3 regions of the Vibrio fortis genome follow, and region 2 is predicted to be linked to each of the others. Evidence: predicted binding sites of a transcription regulator. Region 2 holds the regulator's gene; each other region holds the start of a gene.
What was found. The regulator PurR, encoded in region 2, represses purine synthesis genes. The targets are predictions, from matches to a motif close to TNANGNAAACGTTTNCNTNA.
Positions count from the first base shown of each region.

Region 1 (5,185 bases), 660 kb from region 2:
AAAGCGCTTCAGAATTAGTCAGTAGGGCAGTACTTTTACAGATTGTTTCTAGCTCTGCTTGAGCTTGGTGTGATTTGCTGTAAAGCACGTCGAAGTCGGTATAAGGTTGAGTTGGTTTTGAATCGAACGCTTTGATTCCATATAGGCCGCTTAGGCTGTGACGGAATACTTTCGATGACACTTGGTTTTGTGCCGGTGTGCGAGTTGGTTCTGCTGAGTTAGTTGATACAGTTGCTGCGAATGCAGGCGCGCGGCTCAATACAAGAAGCATTAGTGCCGTGGTACGGAGAAATACACTCATTCAAACTCCAATATACGAGGTTACAAAACGGTGAAACTAAAAGGGGTAACCAGTAACGCTAAGAGCAAATTGTTGTTCAAACTCGGTGTCTCTACATACTATATGGGGCCGTTTGAACAGAAACCAACCTTAACGTTTTCTCGTGTTTTAGTATGTGAACATATAGACAAATTAAAGAAGCGTTAGTTCCACATTTTCAAGAACTTTGAGCTCTGCCAAGGTTGCTCTTACCTGTCTATCCTGTACCCTTGCATTATGACTGAACAAGATGAACGAAAGATGAATAATCCTGAATTTTGGCACAATAAATGGGCCGCAAACCAAATCGGTTTCCACTTAGAAGATGTAAACCCACTGCTAGTTGAGTTTTGGCAGCATACCGAGCCTAGTCATGAGAAGAGCGTTTTTGTCCCGTTGTGTGGCAAGAGTGAAGATTTAGTGTGGTTGGCATCAAAGCATGCTGAAGTGCAGGGCGTTGAGCTAAGCCAAATAGCTGTCCGCGCGTTTTTCGCTGAACACTTTTATACGCCGATGGTGACGCAGGTTAATGGTCAACATGAGCTGTACCAGTTTGATGAGCTGAGTATCTACACAGGCGATTACTTCACAGCGCCAATTCAAGCCGTTGATACTATTTACGACCGTGCTTCTTTAGTGGCATTGCCGAAAGAGATGCGAGTTCAGTATGTCGAGCGTTTAAAGCAGCTATTGAAACCCGGAGGTAAGATTCTTCTGGTCACTTTAGATTATATTCAGGAAGAGATGAGTGGCCCTCCGTTTAGTGTACCAAGAGACGAAGTCGAGCAACTGTTTTCTGGCTATAAGATTACGCAATTGAATCAAGATATTGCGGATGAAGATCATCCTAAGATTGCTAAAAAAGGTCTATCTCGCTTTAGTGAAGAGGTCTACTTGATCGAGTGTCAGGGTTAAGACGAATAGCGAGTTGCGCATAGCTTAACGTCGAAAAAGAAAAGACGGGCACATTAGCCCGTCTTTTTTGTACTCAGTAATATGAACGACCGAGCATAATTACTTTACAAATTAGTAGATCACTTTGACCTTCGAAGCGCTCTCTACAGCATCTTCAATCGCAGATTCAATGCTGTTACGACGAGTTAGAGCAACACCCAAGCGGCGTCGGCCATTGATATCTGGTTTACCAAATAAGCGAACCTGCGTTTGAGGCGCGCTCAACGCATTTTCTAAACCTTCAAAACGAATATTAGTTGAAGTGCCTTGTCCAAGAACAACAGCAGAAGCACATGGTCCGTATTGAGTGATTCCCTTGATCGGCATGCCCGTAAATGCGCGTACGTGCAGTGCAAATTCAGAAGAGTCTTGCGACAGTAGTGTCACTAGGCCGGTGTCATGTGGTCGTGGTGATACTTCGTTAAAGATAACGTGGTCGCCTTTAACGAACAGTTCAACACCAAAGATGCCGTAACCACCTAGAGCGTCAACCACTTTACCGGCCGTGTATTGTGCAGCTTTTAATGCATTGTCAGACATGACTTGTGGTTGCCATGATTCGCGGTAGTCACCGTCTTCTTGGCGATGGCCAATTGGCGCACAGAAGTGAACGCCGTCCACTGCACGAACAGTGAGAAGAGTGATCTCATAATCGAAGTCGATGAAGCCTTCAACAATCACACGCCCAGCGCCAGTACGACCACCTTCTTGTGCGTAATCCCACGCTTTTTGAATGTCTTCTTCTGTTTTAATAACGCTTTGCCCCTTGCCTGAAGAGCTCATTACAGGCTTAACCACACATGGTGTACCTGCGAACTCTACTGCTGCTGCGAAATCTTCGTATGTATCGGCAAAGCGGTATGGCGATGTCATCAGTTGTAACTCTTCCGCCGCAAGACGACGAATACCTTCACGATTCATCGTTAGCTTGGTTGCGTTAGCTGTAGGGACGACATTTAAGCCTTTCTCTTCCAACTCAACCAGTTTATTGGTGGCGATAGCTTCAATTTCAGGTACTACGTAATCCGGCTTTTCTAGCTCGATAATTGCTTCAAGTGCATCGCCATCTAACATGTCTAACACATGACTGCGATGAGCGACTTGCATTGCAGGGGCATCTGGGTAGCGATCACATGCAATCACTTCTAGACCTAAACGTTGACACTCAATAGCGACCTCTTTACCAAGCTCACCAGAGCCAAGTAGAAGTACACGAGTAGCATTGTCACGAGTGGCGGTACCAAACATAGTTATTCCTTCCGATCTTTTGAACGAGTAATTGAGAACGGGGTGATCATACTTATTCCAACCCCAAAAGCAAACGTTTGCGCAATGATTTTGGTGAATTTTAAGCATAAAAAAAGCAGCCCATTGGAATCGGGCTGCTGATGTAAATTACATGTTAACTTATTGCAATTAGATTGCTAAGTAAGTTACTGGAATATCAGGGTTAATTGCTTCAAGTGTTGATTGAGTATCCGCTAGGTGGCTAATCTTGCCTTCTGCGTTTTCAACCAGAGCTGCGCTCTCAATTTGGTCGAAGTCAAAACCAGCAAGCATTACTTGAATCATCGCCACTTGAAGTGGAGGTAAGCTTGGGTTGAACGCAGCGTTTTCTGCGTAGGCACCTGTGAAGATGTCACCGTTAGCCAATTGTAGAGACACACCGCTTAGGTTCTTGGTGTATGGAGCATGGCTACGGTTCATCGACTCTAGAGCTTTGACTACGATAGGTGCTGTCTCTTCAGTCGTGTACTTATGGTCAAGCTCTGTCATTAGGCCTTCGGTGATACCCAGATCAGAAGGGCCGAAAGAGTCTGGTAGATAATCTTGTAGTGAACGCTCTTCACGTTCTGGTAGCTGGATTTTAAGCTCTTTTGCTGTCGTCAGCTCATTCATAAATTGACGACAGTGGCCACAAGGGCTGTAGTTGATGGTGACATCAGTAAGTCCCTTTTCGCCTTTCATCCAAGCGTGGCTGATCGCTGCTTGTTCAGCATGAACCGTTTGTCCAAGCTGGGCGCCTGCAATTTCCATGTTTGCACCGAAGTAGAGGTGACCTGAAAGGCCGCGCACCACTGCACCAACGTAGAAATCAGAAAGTGGGGCATATGAGAATGCCGCTGCAATTGGCAGTAAAGCTAGGCGAACTTCTTTATCAGAAAGACCGCTTGCATCCAGCAAGCTTTGAAACTGCTCTTTAGAAATAGTGGCGTCAAAGTTGTCTGCTAATACGATGTCACTTAAAAGTGCTTTCAATGAAGCTGGAGCACTTTCCAGCGCCAGGGTAATACGACTGTTCATGTTGAATCCTTAATTGACCTTAGGCTTTAAGTTTATGCAATACTCAGGAATTTTCTGTGATCATTGTCACTATTGTATGTCGGTTGTTACATTGTGTTGCACAATTAGAGTGAGGTCACAAATGAAATCGTTTGCAGCCGGCAAAGTGTAATTGATGTCACAAATTGTCAGGTGCATCACATTGCATTAATAAATAGCTTAGCGGAAAAAAAGAGCGCAATTTCCAATGTGTTGTTGGAAAAGCGCTCTAATTTTTATAGAAAAATGGTAGTGGCATACGTCTTCAGTAGTGGCTCACTATTTCGATAGCATAAGTTGTTGGCTGGATATCGAGGTTCATGAGTACAACCACAGCACCAAAGAAAACACCGATGGCGCGAGTATTGACGTGATCACACCACATAAAACCAAAGCCAATGAGCTAAATGCCGCATCACGCGGGTCTTTCTCGGCGCTGGTCGCAGTGCCCAAGGCGTGAGAAACGGTGCCCATAGTCAATCCACGAGCGATTGGACTCTTAATACCAATCAGGTTGTAGATCGGGTAAGCGAATATTGCACCGAACAGGCCGACAAGCAGAACCAATATTGCAGCGATTGCAGCTTCACCACCTAAATGGCTGGAGACTTCCATTGCAATTGGCGTTGTGACGGACTTACCTAACAAGCTAGCGATTAGTCCAAGGTCTGCATGAAATGCGGCGGCAATTAAAGAAGCACTCAGCATCGACATCAAGCTACCGACTGCACAAGCGAGAGTGATGATACGCCAATTCGCGCGGATCTGAGGCAGTTGTTCATACAATGGATATGCTAAGGCAACCACTGCTGGTTGCAGCATGTAGGTAATCCAAGTGTTATCTGCGTAATACTCTTCGAATGGTACACGCCAGTAGGTCAGTATCGGAATAATAATGGCGAGACTGATCAATAGAGGATTACACAAAGGTGAATTCACCTTTTGACTGATCCAACGGGCAAATAGAAATACAACAATGGTCAATAGAATCCACATGTTATTTACCCTTCGCAATAATTCGGTCCAAAAACCAAGAGAGTGATACTAAAACGATCAGTGTACCGCCAATGGCACTGGCTAAAATAGGTAGAGCGTTGGCGACTAACATGTCGAAATGTTCCATCAGCCCGACACTGATTGGTACGAACAAAAGGATCATGAAACGGATGATCAGGCTCGCACCGGGTTGTACCCAGTGAGGGGGTATGATTCCGATCACCATCGCAAAGAAAAGCAGCAGCATGCCAAAGATACTTCCAGGAATCGAAGTATCAAGAAGGCTCTGTATGGCATTACCGGCTGTCAGTGAGCCGATGATCAAGGTAAAGGAGATCATCAGGTACACGAGTTGGATCAGTCTTTCTTTCAAAAGGTGTCTCTGTAGTTAGGTTAAGTTGTGAAGTTAAGTCGATGTATTAGCTAGCCAACTTCTCTACGTATTGATATACGGCTTTCAGTATCGCCATCTTCTTCTCGTCGTTTTCATGCTCATGAGCAAGATTCTCAAGGTTAAGCATGTAATCTTCAAGTCGACTTTCGTAAAACTCACGGCAGTGATTGGCCCATTTTTGCTGTTCTGATTCATCAAGC
Region 1 covers NZ_AP025487.1:1,794,588-1,799,772, reverse strand. Annotated here, with positions in the region: gene OCV50_RS07765 (RelA/SpoT domain-containing protein) at 1-301, opposite strand, end outside; gene OCV50_RS07760 (thiopurine S-methyltransferase) at 581-1,234, shown strand; gene purT (formate-dependent phosphoribosylglycinamide formyltransferase) at 1,346-2,521, opposite strand; gene cdd (cytidine deaminase) at 2,690-3,577, opposite strand; gene OCV50_RS07745 (CidB/LrgB family autolysis modulator) at 3,914-4,591, opposite strand; gene OCV50_RS07740 (CidA/LrgA family protein) at 4,593-4,964, opposite strand; gene sbcB (exodeoxyribonuclease I) at 5,011-5,185, opposite strand, start outside.
Region 1: a site for PurR is predicted at 2,587-2,606, ahead of purT (formate-dependent phosphoribosylglycinamide formyltransferase). Genes of this name have one in related genera too.

Region 2 (5,185 bases):
GTTAAGTTAGGCAACTTGAGTAAACACATCATTCCTTATATGTGGCTCTATAGTCTGTTTGCATACATTGTGATGCCGCAAAAGAGCCAGCGCGAGTCTAGACACCTTTTCATTCGCGAAGCGAAAAAACTATGTCAGAAAGAGTTTAAGCGTTGGTTTATTCTCACTGCAGACGTTAACCCCTTGATGCGATATTTCAAAGAACGAGAATTACCTATTCCTACTTTGTATCTGATGGGAGAGCGTGACTATATGTTCATCAAGCCAGTTAAAGAGATGGTCGCGGCACACAAGTCGAGTGAACTGGTGGAGATTGCCAATTGTGGTCACGTTTGTAATGTTGAGCAGCCAGAAGAGTTTAACCAACGCTCTATCGAGTTTATTCAAAAGCAAATCAAATAGCGGTAATGTGTTGGGGTATGACCCACGGATATACAAAAACAGGAAGCGACTAGGCTTCCTGTTTTTTTTTGGGGACTCTTGTTACGACGGTCTATGTTTCGGGGCAAGGTGAACCACACTGCCAACAAGACCCAAACTGAGCTTCGTTGACTTCATGACATTGTGTACAGCGCCACTCTTCATAGATAATCGAATCTTGCTGCTTCTTATAGGCGTTGATGAGATTCAGAGCTGCTGTCGCATCAGAAGGCTCGTAAAGCCATACGTATGGGTCTGTTTCTTCCGAGAAAGGGATTTCCCCCTTTAAACCAAATAATCCTTCCCCACGCACTTCACAGGCGATTTTTTCACTCTCTAGAAGCCCACATATGATGTGAGCCTCAGTTGGGTTTGCAGCGCTGAATATTTTCATCAATTTTCCTTTATCTATTCAGCGACTGGCGCCGAACGAAACTTACTCATGATCCATTTAGCTGCAATTGGGAACACACCTAGTAGTGCGAAAGAAAGCAATACTGAAGGAGAGACAATACCTGACAGAGAATCGATCTCTGCTAACTGAGTACCTGCGTTTAGGTAAACCGCAGTACCTGGCAACATCCCCAATTGGCTAGTCAAATAATAGCGTCCTACGGAGATAGGTGTTAAGCCCATCAACAAATTAATTAGGAAGAATGGGAATACCGGAATCAAGCGCAGTGAGAATAGGTAAAACGCACCGTCTTTCTCTACACCTTGGTTAATAGTAGAGAGCTTATCGCCAAACTTACCCTGAACCCAGTCACGCAATAGAAAGCGACTACTCAGGAATGCTAATGTCGCACCTATGGTACTTGCAAAAGAGACCAGTAATAAACTCGTCCAGAAACCAAATAGCGCTGCGCCGAGAAGTGTAACCACAGCAGCACCTGGAATAGAAAATGCGGTGATCATTATATAGAGGATAAAGTAGGTCGCTGCTGCGACAACAAAGTTAGTCTCTATATAGTCATTAAGAAGTGCCTGCTGAGCTTTGGCATTTTCGAGAGTCAAGTATTGACCAAAGTTGACGGCTAGCAACACGATTGTGGCAACTAAAATTATGCCTAAAATCATTTTCTTACTCATAGGAGCGTCCCTTAATCTTTTGCTTATTGTTAGTATAGTTAGACAGGCGAAGGAAAGATTAACTTTCAAAAGAAAATAAAAAAAGCCACAAAAATGTGGCTTTTTGCAATTAGGTGATTTGGACCTAATTTATATAACTGATGAGCTCGTCGCGTCTTTGTTGTGGTATCACAGACCAGTGTGTGCCATTGATAGCACCTTCAAGTGCCCAAAGTAGCTCTAAGCTAACACTCGATGAATGAGACTCTTTAATTGCTTTGTAAGCATTAACAGAACCTGATTCATACAAGCTCTCAACTGTGTCGATACCTGCTTTTTTCAGCATACGCTCTGTAGCAAGACGAAGGTTCGGCAGATCTTTCAATCGGGTCGGTTTAGCCGATGACTGAATTTGCTTCTCTTCTTTAGCACAGTTAAGGGAGGCTTTTGCCAGTTCGATAATGCGTTCTTGAGCCTGCCAGAGGTCTTCTGGGAGGGCAAAATACTTAGTTACGACTGGGAAACCACGTTTCTTGTAAACGTAAGGTTCAAAGCCCTGTTGTTCAAATTGTGAAGTAGTATTCTTGTCAGCTCGAATGTGTAACTGGTTGTTTACGACCAATGCAAACATAGTGTCGTCGGCAAATAGGCCGAAACCGCCAAACATTGAGCGTGACTTTATCTTTCCAAGTGGCTCAAATAACTTCATTGAGTCCTTGAGTATCGGTTTATCCATATTGTTTATCTCGGTGTATTTGAATTACGCCACCAAATAAGCAGGTCCGAGAGATTAGCAAAATGTCGCAATAAAATTGTCAATAAGCCGTAAATTACTACTAAAGGTAGGAAATACTGCATTTTGCCATCGGTAACCCCGCTACCATACCAATAATGGGTTAGGCCGGAGGCTTTGCGTCTCACCCTTTCAAGTGATTTGCCCTGTGCGTGACTGTATAATTAAGAATAAAGTTTTTTGTTGAATGAGGTTCACACTTGTTGCTCAAAAGTGTGATCTCGGTTCAGTTAATTGTTGCCTTAATATGCAACTGAGCTTTTACTTTTAACAAATAAAAAAAACGCACCAAACGGTGCGTTTTATTAGAATTATCTAAAGTTTACGTTACTTTAACGTTTTTACTGTAGCGCGCTCGATAATCTCTGGATGCATCTCGAATACGCGTTTTTCATGGTCTTTGTCTTTGATGCGCTCCAACAGAATTTCAAACGCATTCTTACCGACACGACGTTTTGGTTGGTGAACCGTTGTCAGTGGTGGTGAGAAGTACTCTGCCAGCTCAATGTTGTCGTAACCAATCACAGAAATATCTTCAGGGATCTTAATGCCTTGCTGCTGTAGGCGGCTCATAAGACCAAGTGCCATCGTGTCGTTAAAGCAGAATACTGCAGTAGGGCGGTTTTCCATTGCGACGATTTTATCTGCTGCGATAACTGCAGTATCACACTCGAAGTTACCTTCAAGAATTAGGTTGTCATCTGCTTGGATGTCAGCTTCTGCCAATGCACGACGGTAGCCTGCGATACGTTCAACACATGCCGCTTTATCTAAATGACCACTTAGACAAGCAATACGCTCATGCCCACGTTCAACTAGGTATTTAGTTGCCAGATAGCCACCCTCTTCAGAGTTGTCGATGATCTTATCCGCTTGTGAACTCTCAGGGCCCCAGTCCATAACAACTTTTGGAATGTCAGCATGGCGGTCAAGCATTTCACGAAGTTCTTCTGTTAAGTCTGAACACATCACCAAGATGCCATCTACCCGCTTTTCAGCAAGCATTCGGATGTAGTCACGTTGCTTCTCGTAAATACCACCAGTGTTACATAGAATCAGCGTGTAACCTTGACGGTAACAGTAGCTTTCTACACCATCAATAACTTCAGAGAAGAATAGGTTGGTTGATTGAGTGACCAACATACCGATAGTGCGTGTAGAGTTACATTTCAGGCTACGAGCAACCGCACTTGGTGCGTAATTTAATTCGTCTACGGCTTTGTTTACTTTTTCTTGAGTCGCTTCTGCTACGAAACGTGTCTTGTTGATCACGTGAGAAACGGTGGTTGTTGATACGCCGGCTAAGCGAGCGACATCTTTTATAGTTGCCATGGCTTTATCCTATTGATAGCTACTTTCTCAGAAGTACGGAGTAAGTAGCCGTTTAAGCTACCAGAACAAGAGCTTAGAATTTGTAGGGCTCTCTCGGTACTAAAGTGCTAAAAAACAAAAAACCGCTAATGAGAGCGGCTTGTCTTAACACCGAAATGCTCTTAGCTAATTTAAAGCATAGCATTTCGAGAATGTTTCATATTTTATCGTTTGCGGTCACAATTTTAGACTGACTAGAAAATACTCGCAATAACATTCACCCAGAAATCTGGGTGAATTGTCACATTCTACCTAAATTGTGCCTTTAGTCATTAGTGAATTTATTCACCAGCTAAATATTGCGCATCAAGTTTACAGAAGGCAGTTAGCAATTCTGCAACACACGCGTAAAAACCAAATTCATCAAATTCACGACATTTTGTTGCAAATTGTGGAACCCAGCTAAGAAGTTGTTGCTCAACAAACTCATGTTGTGCAGTGAAAGCCGCTTCTAGTTCCTGCTCGGTTTCAAGATCGTTTGAACGAATAATGATGTTGCCTAGGAAATCTAATTCGATGGCTAGGTGATCGGCCGGCTCTTTTAGGTCTTGGTTTACTGCAATACCATAAGAAGCCATGATCGCTTCCATATCTTGAGCAGGCTTCGCATTCAAAAGGCCGCTCTTGTCTAGGTAAATAGAAGCGTACGGTAGAGCGCCATACTTGTCAGACTTTAGGAACAATTCGCAAAAATCTGATGAAAGCTCTAACTGAGCATCTTCACGGTTCTGCAATCGGTTAAGCGCATCGACTAGACTATTGATGGCTGGTTTTAGTGTTTCATTATCACCGAGACCAGTTAAAAACGAACGAATCTCAACCGAGTGGTAGTTATCCAATTCTTCTTGAGTCAGTTCTTTTGCGAACAGGCTCGATAGCCACCAGTAAATTTCAGCTCGTTGTTCATTGAACGCTTTCGTTTCTTTCATCTCAATAATCCTAATATCGTCTTTCGTAATATCTGCGGTACGAAGGCTGACTAACCGTTGTATTTGCAAACTGCAAAGTTACTCGTTAGTAGTAATGCCTATATTGAATTGCGATGGAGGTTAAATAGCAAGGTTTAAGATTGTCTTGTATCAAAAAAAATTCAGGTTTCTGGCTTTTATCTTGCGTACTACTAGAATTGTTACTAGTTATGAATAGAATAGTCACTGAAACTATTAAATAAGAAAAGTGGTGTAGATGAGCTATCACGTATTAGTCGTAGAAGATGATGTGGTAACCCGTAGTAAGCTGGTTGGATATTTCCAGAACGAAGGTTACACAGTAAGCGAAGCAGAAAGCGGCGCGCAAATGAGAAACGTTTTAGAAGAGAATAACGTTGACCTCATTATGCTGGACATCAACTTACCAGGCGAAGATGGATTGATGCTAACTCGCGAATTACGCAGTCAATCAGACATTGGGATTATTTTAGTTACTGGACGCACGGATAGCATCGACAAAATTGTAGGCCTAGAGATGGGCGCAGATGATTATGTTACTAAACCATTCGAACTTCGCGAGTTGTTGGTTCGAGTGAAAAATCTA
Region 2 covers NZ_AP025487.1:1,138,426-1,143,610, forward strand. Annotated here, with positions in the region: gene OCV50_RS05170 (alpha/beta fold hydrolase) at 1-402, shown strand, start outside; gene OCV50_RS05175 (DUF2007 domain-containing protein) at 494-814, opposite strand; gene OCV50_RS05180 (TVP38/TMEM64 family protein) at 829-1,509, opposite strand; gene OCV50_RS05185 (TfoX/Sxy family DNA transformation protein) at 1,634-2,224, opposite strand; cyclic di-GMP riboswitch class I at 2,353-2,437, opposite strand; gene purR (HTH-type transcriptional repressor PurR) at 2,609-3,613, opposite strand; gene torD (molecular chaperone TorD) at 3,934-4,581, opposite strand; gene torR (two-component system response regulator TorR) at 4,838-5,185, shown strand, end outside.

Region 3 (5,185 bases), 390 kb from region 2:
GTACCCGAACCACACATTGGATCTAAGAATGGTTTTGTCGCATCCCAACCACTACGTAGCAGGATCGCTGCAGCTAGTGTTTCACGTAAAGGTGCGCGACCAGATTCTGGACGATAGCCACGTTGGTGAAGACCGCTACCAACCATATCAACACCCAAGATCGCTTTATCACGATGCAGACGAACGTGAATGCGGATATCTGGATTTTCTTTGCTGATATTCGGACGAGGTAGAGATTTCTTTTCAAAGCAATCAACAACCGCATCTTTAACCTTCATCGCACCATATTGGCTATTGCGAATCTCGCGGTTTGTACCGTTGAAATCCACCACAAAACGCTTAGAGCTATGGAATTGATTTACCCAGTTTACCGCAGTCGTAGAAAGGTACAGGTCCATGTCGTCTTGACAGGTGAACTCAGAAAGTACACGTACAAATCTTGAAGCCAAGCGACTCCACAAACAACAACGATAAATCTGCTCATTCGTCGCTTTGAATTTAACACCTGCCTGCACAGGTTTTGCGTTTGTAATCCCTAGTTGGGTTAGTTCTTCAACTAATAAATTCTCAAGGCCGTTTGAGGTAACCGCTAGATATTGATTCATAGTGTTCTTTTATTGATAAAAATGAGCTCGATTATACCTTATTTGAGTCAATAAGCGTCACTCTAAACACATCTTTTCATTGATTCTTCCTCCTAATTGCTCAGCAATTGCTCGTAAAGCTAAGCACTCGCTAACTCGCAAGACCAATCTGTGCCGAACGTTCAAAAAACAACCCAAAAGAAAAGTTTATGCAGCGAATATTCAATCCACCATAAGGTTTTGAATTTTTATTCCACTGCAAATTGGTATATACCAAGCACAATAACTCAGTGAAATTGAGTTACAAAATGACTTAAACAGGGAATTTTACGCCCCTATTTACGGAAAGTCCCCCAGAGGCAGGTTGAAATTAAGTTGAAAAAATAGGCTTTGGTTGTGTAAAAAAGCAGCTCATAGACAAATTATCTATGAGTGGTTTGATGGGAACTGTGAATTTTGGGTATAAAAAAATCGACCCTGAGGTCGATTTTCTTGAGTGTGAGAGCGTTATTTTTGACTAACCTACCATCGCTATATGACGGTGATGATGCAATATAGCGTTGGCGTCTACCATTCTATCGTGCATCACTTTGATGGAATCACCAAATTGAAGCGCTTTTGATGAGGTCAAGTTGAACTCGTCAAGGTCTACCGAGGCGCACAAACTCGCGTTCTCTCCAACCTCTAGCACAATAAAGTAACCCAAACTGTACTGATTGTTCATTCGAACGATATCACCCTCTTCTGGGCATTCATGGCCTTGAATCTGTGATTCAAAAAACCAACTTTTCGGCTGAACGGGTTTATGAAAGCGCTTGGCAGCAACGCAGTAAAGCGCAAGCTCTGCTTGACGAGGTTCAGATAGGTCTAATCCGGAGATCTGTTCTTTGAAGGTCTGATAAGAAGAAGCGTCGTCAACCGTGAATTCATTCTCTTTGAATGCACAATCCACCAGCTTATTGCGGACGAGGTTAGTCTTGAAAATCATATCCTCTCCGAGGTTTAGCATTAATGAACATTGCTGTTCATCGTAGTACCAACTCCATGTATCACTAGGTTTAAGCATCATTTCGTCTCACACTGTTGAAGCATTCCATTAGGTAAAACGCAAAATTACCCTTCAATGCAGTAATTTTACTGAGCAATAGGCAAAAAAAAAGAGGAAATGAAATTCCTCTTTTCTCTAAAACTCAGCGAGTTACAGTGTATCTTTTAGTGATACGTATCAAGTTTTGTTTTTATGAGCATTATTACGATTATAAATTCTTAACAATATCACTCACAAGGCTCGGACCTTTGTAGATAAAGCCAGAGTAAACTTGAACAAGCTTAGCGCCCGCCATCATTTTCTCTTTTGCTGCAACATATGAATCAACGCCACCTACCCCAATGATAGGAAGCTTATCACCTAGTTCTTCATGAAGTTTGCGTACAACTTCAGTGCTGCGAGACTGAACAGGACGACCGCTCAAGCCACCCGCTTCATCAGCATGCTTCATGCCTTCAACGATTGAGCGATCCAGTGTTGTGTTGGTCGCGATCACGCCGTCGATCTTATTTTTGATCAACGATTCGCAAATCTGGCTAATTTCATCATCACTCAGATCCGGTGCGATCTTAAGTGCAAGTGGGACATACTTACCGTGTTTTTGCTCTAGTTCTGATTGCTTAGTTTTTAGCTCAGCTAGAAGTTCATCCAGCGCTTCACCATATTGAAGAGAGCGAAGTCCCGGTGTGTTTGGTGAGGAGATGTTTACAGCAATGTAGCCAGCGTACTGATAAACCTTTTCCATACAGATTAGATAATCTTCAGCGCCCTTCTCAATCGGTGTATCTTTGTTCTTACCAATGTTGATACCAAGAATGCCATCGTAGTTAGCTCTCTTAACGTTCTCGACTAGGTTATCTACACCCAGGTTATTGAAACCCATACGGTTGATAATACCTTCCGCTTCTACAAGACGGAAAAGACGAGGTTTGTCATTACCCGCTTGAGGGCGAGGAGTAACAGTACCTACTTCAACAAAGCCAAAGCCCATTGCGCCGAATGCATCAATACACTCACCGTTCTTATCTAAACCAGCTGCAAGACCAACTGGGTTTTTGAACGTTAGCCCCATCACCTCTACAGGTCGATGCGGTAGCTGTTGACGGTAAAGCAGATCGACAGGAGTGCCAGTGAAACGCTTGAAGTTTTGAATTGCAAGATCATGTGCCTTTTCGGCATCAAGTTGGAAAAAGCCAGTTCTGGCTAGACGGTAAAGCATTGTGCCTCCGATAGAAAAAAGCCCCGTGTAAACGGGGCGATATTATTTACTTATTTACCCAACAATTCAATCTATTACTACAAGTAAGGGTAAGATAATTCGAATTCTTAACAAAGTGTATCATGAATTAAGCAAACGTTATCGTCTATCTGCTTGGAACATAAACTAATTAACAAGATTGACCTATTTCGACACAAAAAATGGCAGCCACACTCTGCTGCCATTTCGTATCGATATTAACGCTACTTAAATCTTATTGGTCTTTCGACATACAATTTAGATTAAGAAGCATAAGTTCACGTAGTGCTACTGAGAACTTAGCAAATTCATGAACTGAGCCAACTTTAAACTCATTCAGAATGCTTTCCCAGCGATGCAGTGACACAGCGTTGCTTTCCATCCAGTCGTCTAGGGCTTTGATAACATCCAAGTCTGATGCACAGCCACAAGTTAGAACCTGACCAGTTAGTTGACGCTGCTGCCAATCCAGATCTTCACGGAATGCCGCACGAGCCAGTGCTTGCCAGTTGTTATCTACTGCTTGGCTGTTGATCTGTTTCAAGAACCAGTGCAGCGACAAACGATCACCAAGGTTAAAGTACAACTTCGAAGCTTGCTCAACCGTTTTACCCGTTTCGCGTGCCACTGTGGATATATCCAGTGCTGAGTACAGGCTAGACAGACGCGCTACCGAGTTCGCTAGTTCTTCTTCAACACCTTGTTCAATCCAAACCTTAGCAACAGAGTTGTGCTCTTCTACCTCTGCAGCCACTAGCGTTTCATCCAGAACCTTCGTAATTGCATTTACATCTTCGCGGTACAGCTCAATCAATGCTGTCACAGACTGTTTGCCTGGGCGATTTCTTAATAACCAGCGGCTAATACGACGCATCGCTCGACGAACATTGAAGATAAGATCGTATTGAGCATCAGACGACGCAACGTTATCTAGCGCACGAATACGCTTAAGTACATCACCAAAGCCGTAGATCTCGCGTGATGCAGTGTAAGCATTCGCGATGTCAACAATGTCTGCGCCCGTCTCTTCTTGTAAACGAGTCACGAAGTTACAACCCATTTCGTTAACCATTTGGTTAGCTAGTGCTGTTGCAATGATCTCAGCACGTAGAGGATGGTTATCCATGTGCTGCACATAGTTACGGCGTAACTCTGTTGGGAAGTACTGGATCAGTTGCTGAGCATGGAACTCATCGTTCGCAATCTCATCACAAACAAGATCTTCTTTCAGTACCATCTTCGCATACGCAATCAGAACTGATAGCTCTGGACGCGTTAGTGCATTGCCCTGCTTCTCACGCTCAAGTAGTGTCTCATCATCTGGGATGTACTCTAGACCACGATCGAGGTAACCCGCTTTCTCCATAGTGTGAATAAAGCGAATCTGCTCTTTCACTAGGCTTACACCTTGGTGCTCGGTTACAGAGATAGATTCAGCTTGGCAGTATGCATCATCAAGTACAATCTCGCCGACTTCGTCTTCCATCGACTCAAGTACTTGGTTACGTTGCTTAACCGTTAGATCGCCGTTTGATACTAGGCCGTTCAGGAAGATCTTAATGTTTACTTCGTTATCCGAACAGTCAACACCACCAACGTTATCAACAAAGTCAGTATTTACACGGCCACCAGCTAGACCATATTCGATACGACCCAGTTGTGTCATACCTAAGTTACCACCTTCACCAACAACTTTTGCTTGTAGGTCACGACCATCGATACGTAATACATCGTTTGCGCGGTCACCAACATCAGTGTGAGTCTCATTTGAAGACTTCACATAAGTACCGATACCACCGTTCCAAAGTAGATCGACCTTCATAGATAGGATCATCTTGATCAAATCATTTGGCGCTAGCGATGCTTTCTTGGTGCCAAGCATCTTTTGGATTTCAGGTGTAAGAGTGATTGACTTAGAACGGCGCGAGAAAATACCACCACCCTTAGAAATCAAATCTTTATTGTAATCTTCCCAGCTAGAACGAGGCAGATTGAACAGGCGATTGCGCTCTTCCCAGCTGCTAGCAGATTCTGGATTCGGGTCGATGAAGATGTGCATGTGGTTAAACGCAGCTTGTAGACGAATGTGCTTAGATAGCAGCATACCGTTACCAAATACGTCACCCGCCATATCACCCACACCAATTGCTGTGAAGTCTGTGGTTTGACAGTCGATGCCCATTTCACGGAAGTGACGCTTAACCGATTCCCAACCACCTTTCGCAGTGATACCCATCGCTTTGTGGTCATAACCATTAGAACCACCAGAAGCAAATGCATCGCCTAGCCAGAAGTTATATTCAGCAGATACTGAGT
Region 3 covers NZ_AP025487.1:1,523,649-1,528,833, reverse strand. Annotated here, with positions in the region: gene rlmKL (bifunctional 23S rRNA (guanine(2069)-N(7))-methyltransferase RlmK/23S rRNA (guanine(2445)-N(2))-methyltransferase RlmL) at 1-605, opposite strand, end outside; gene OCV50_RS06570 (cell division protein ZapC) at 1,102-1,653, opposite strand; gene pyrD (quinone-dependent dihydroorotate dehydrogenase) at 1,841-2,851, opposite strand; gene OCV50_RS06560 (NAD-glutamate dehydrogenase) at 3,105-5,185, opposite strand, start outside.
Region 3: a site for PurR is predicted at 2,979-2,998, ahead of pyrD (quinone-dependent dihydroorotate dehydrogenase). Genes of this name have one in related genera too.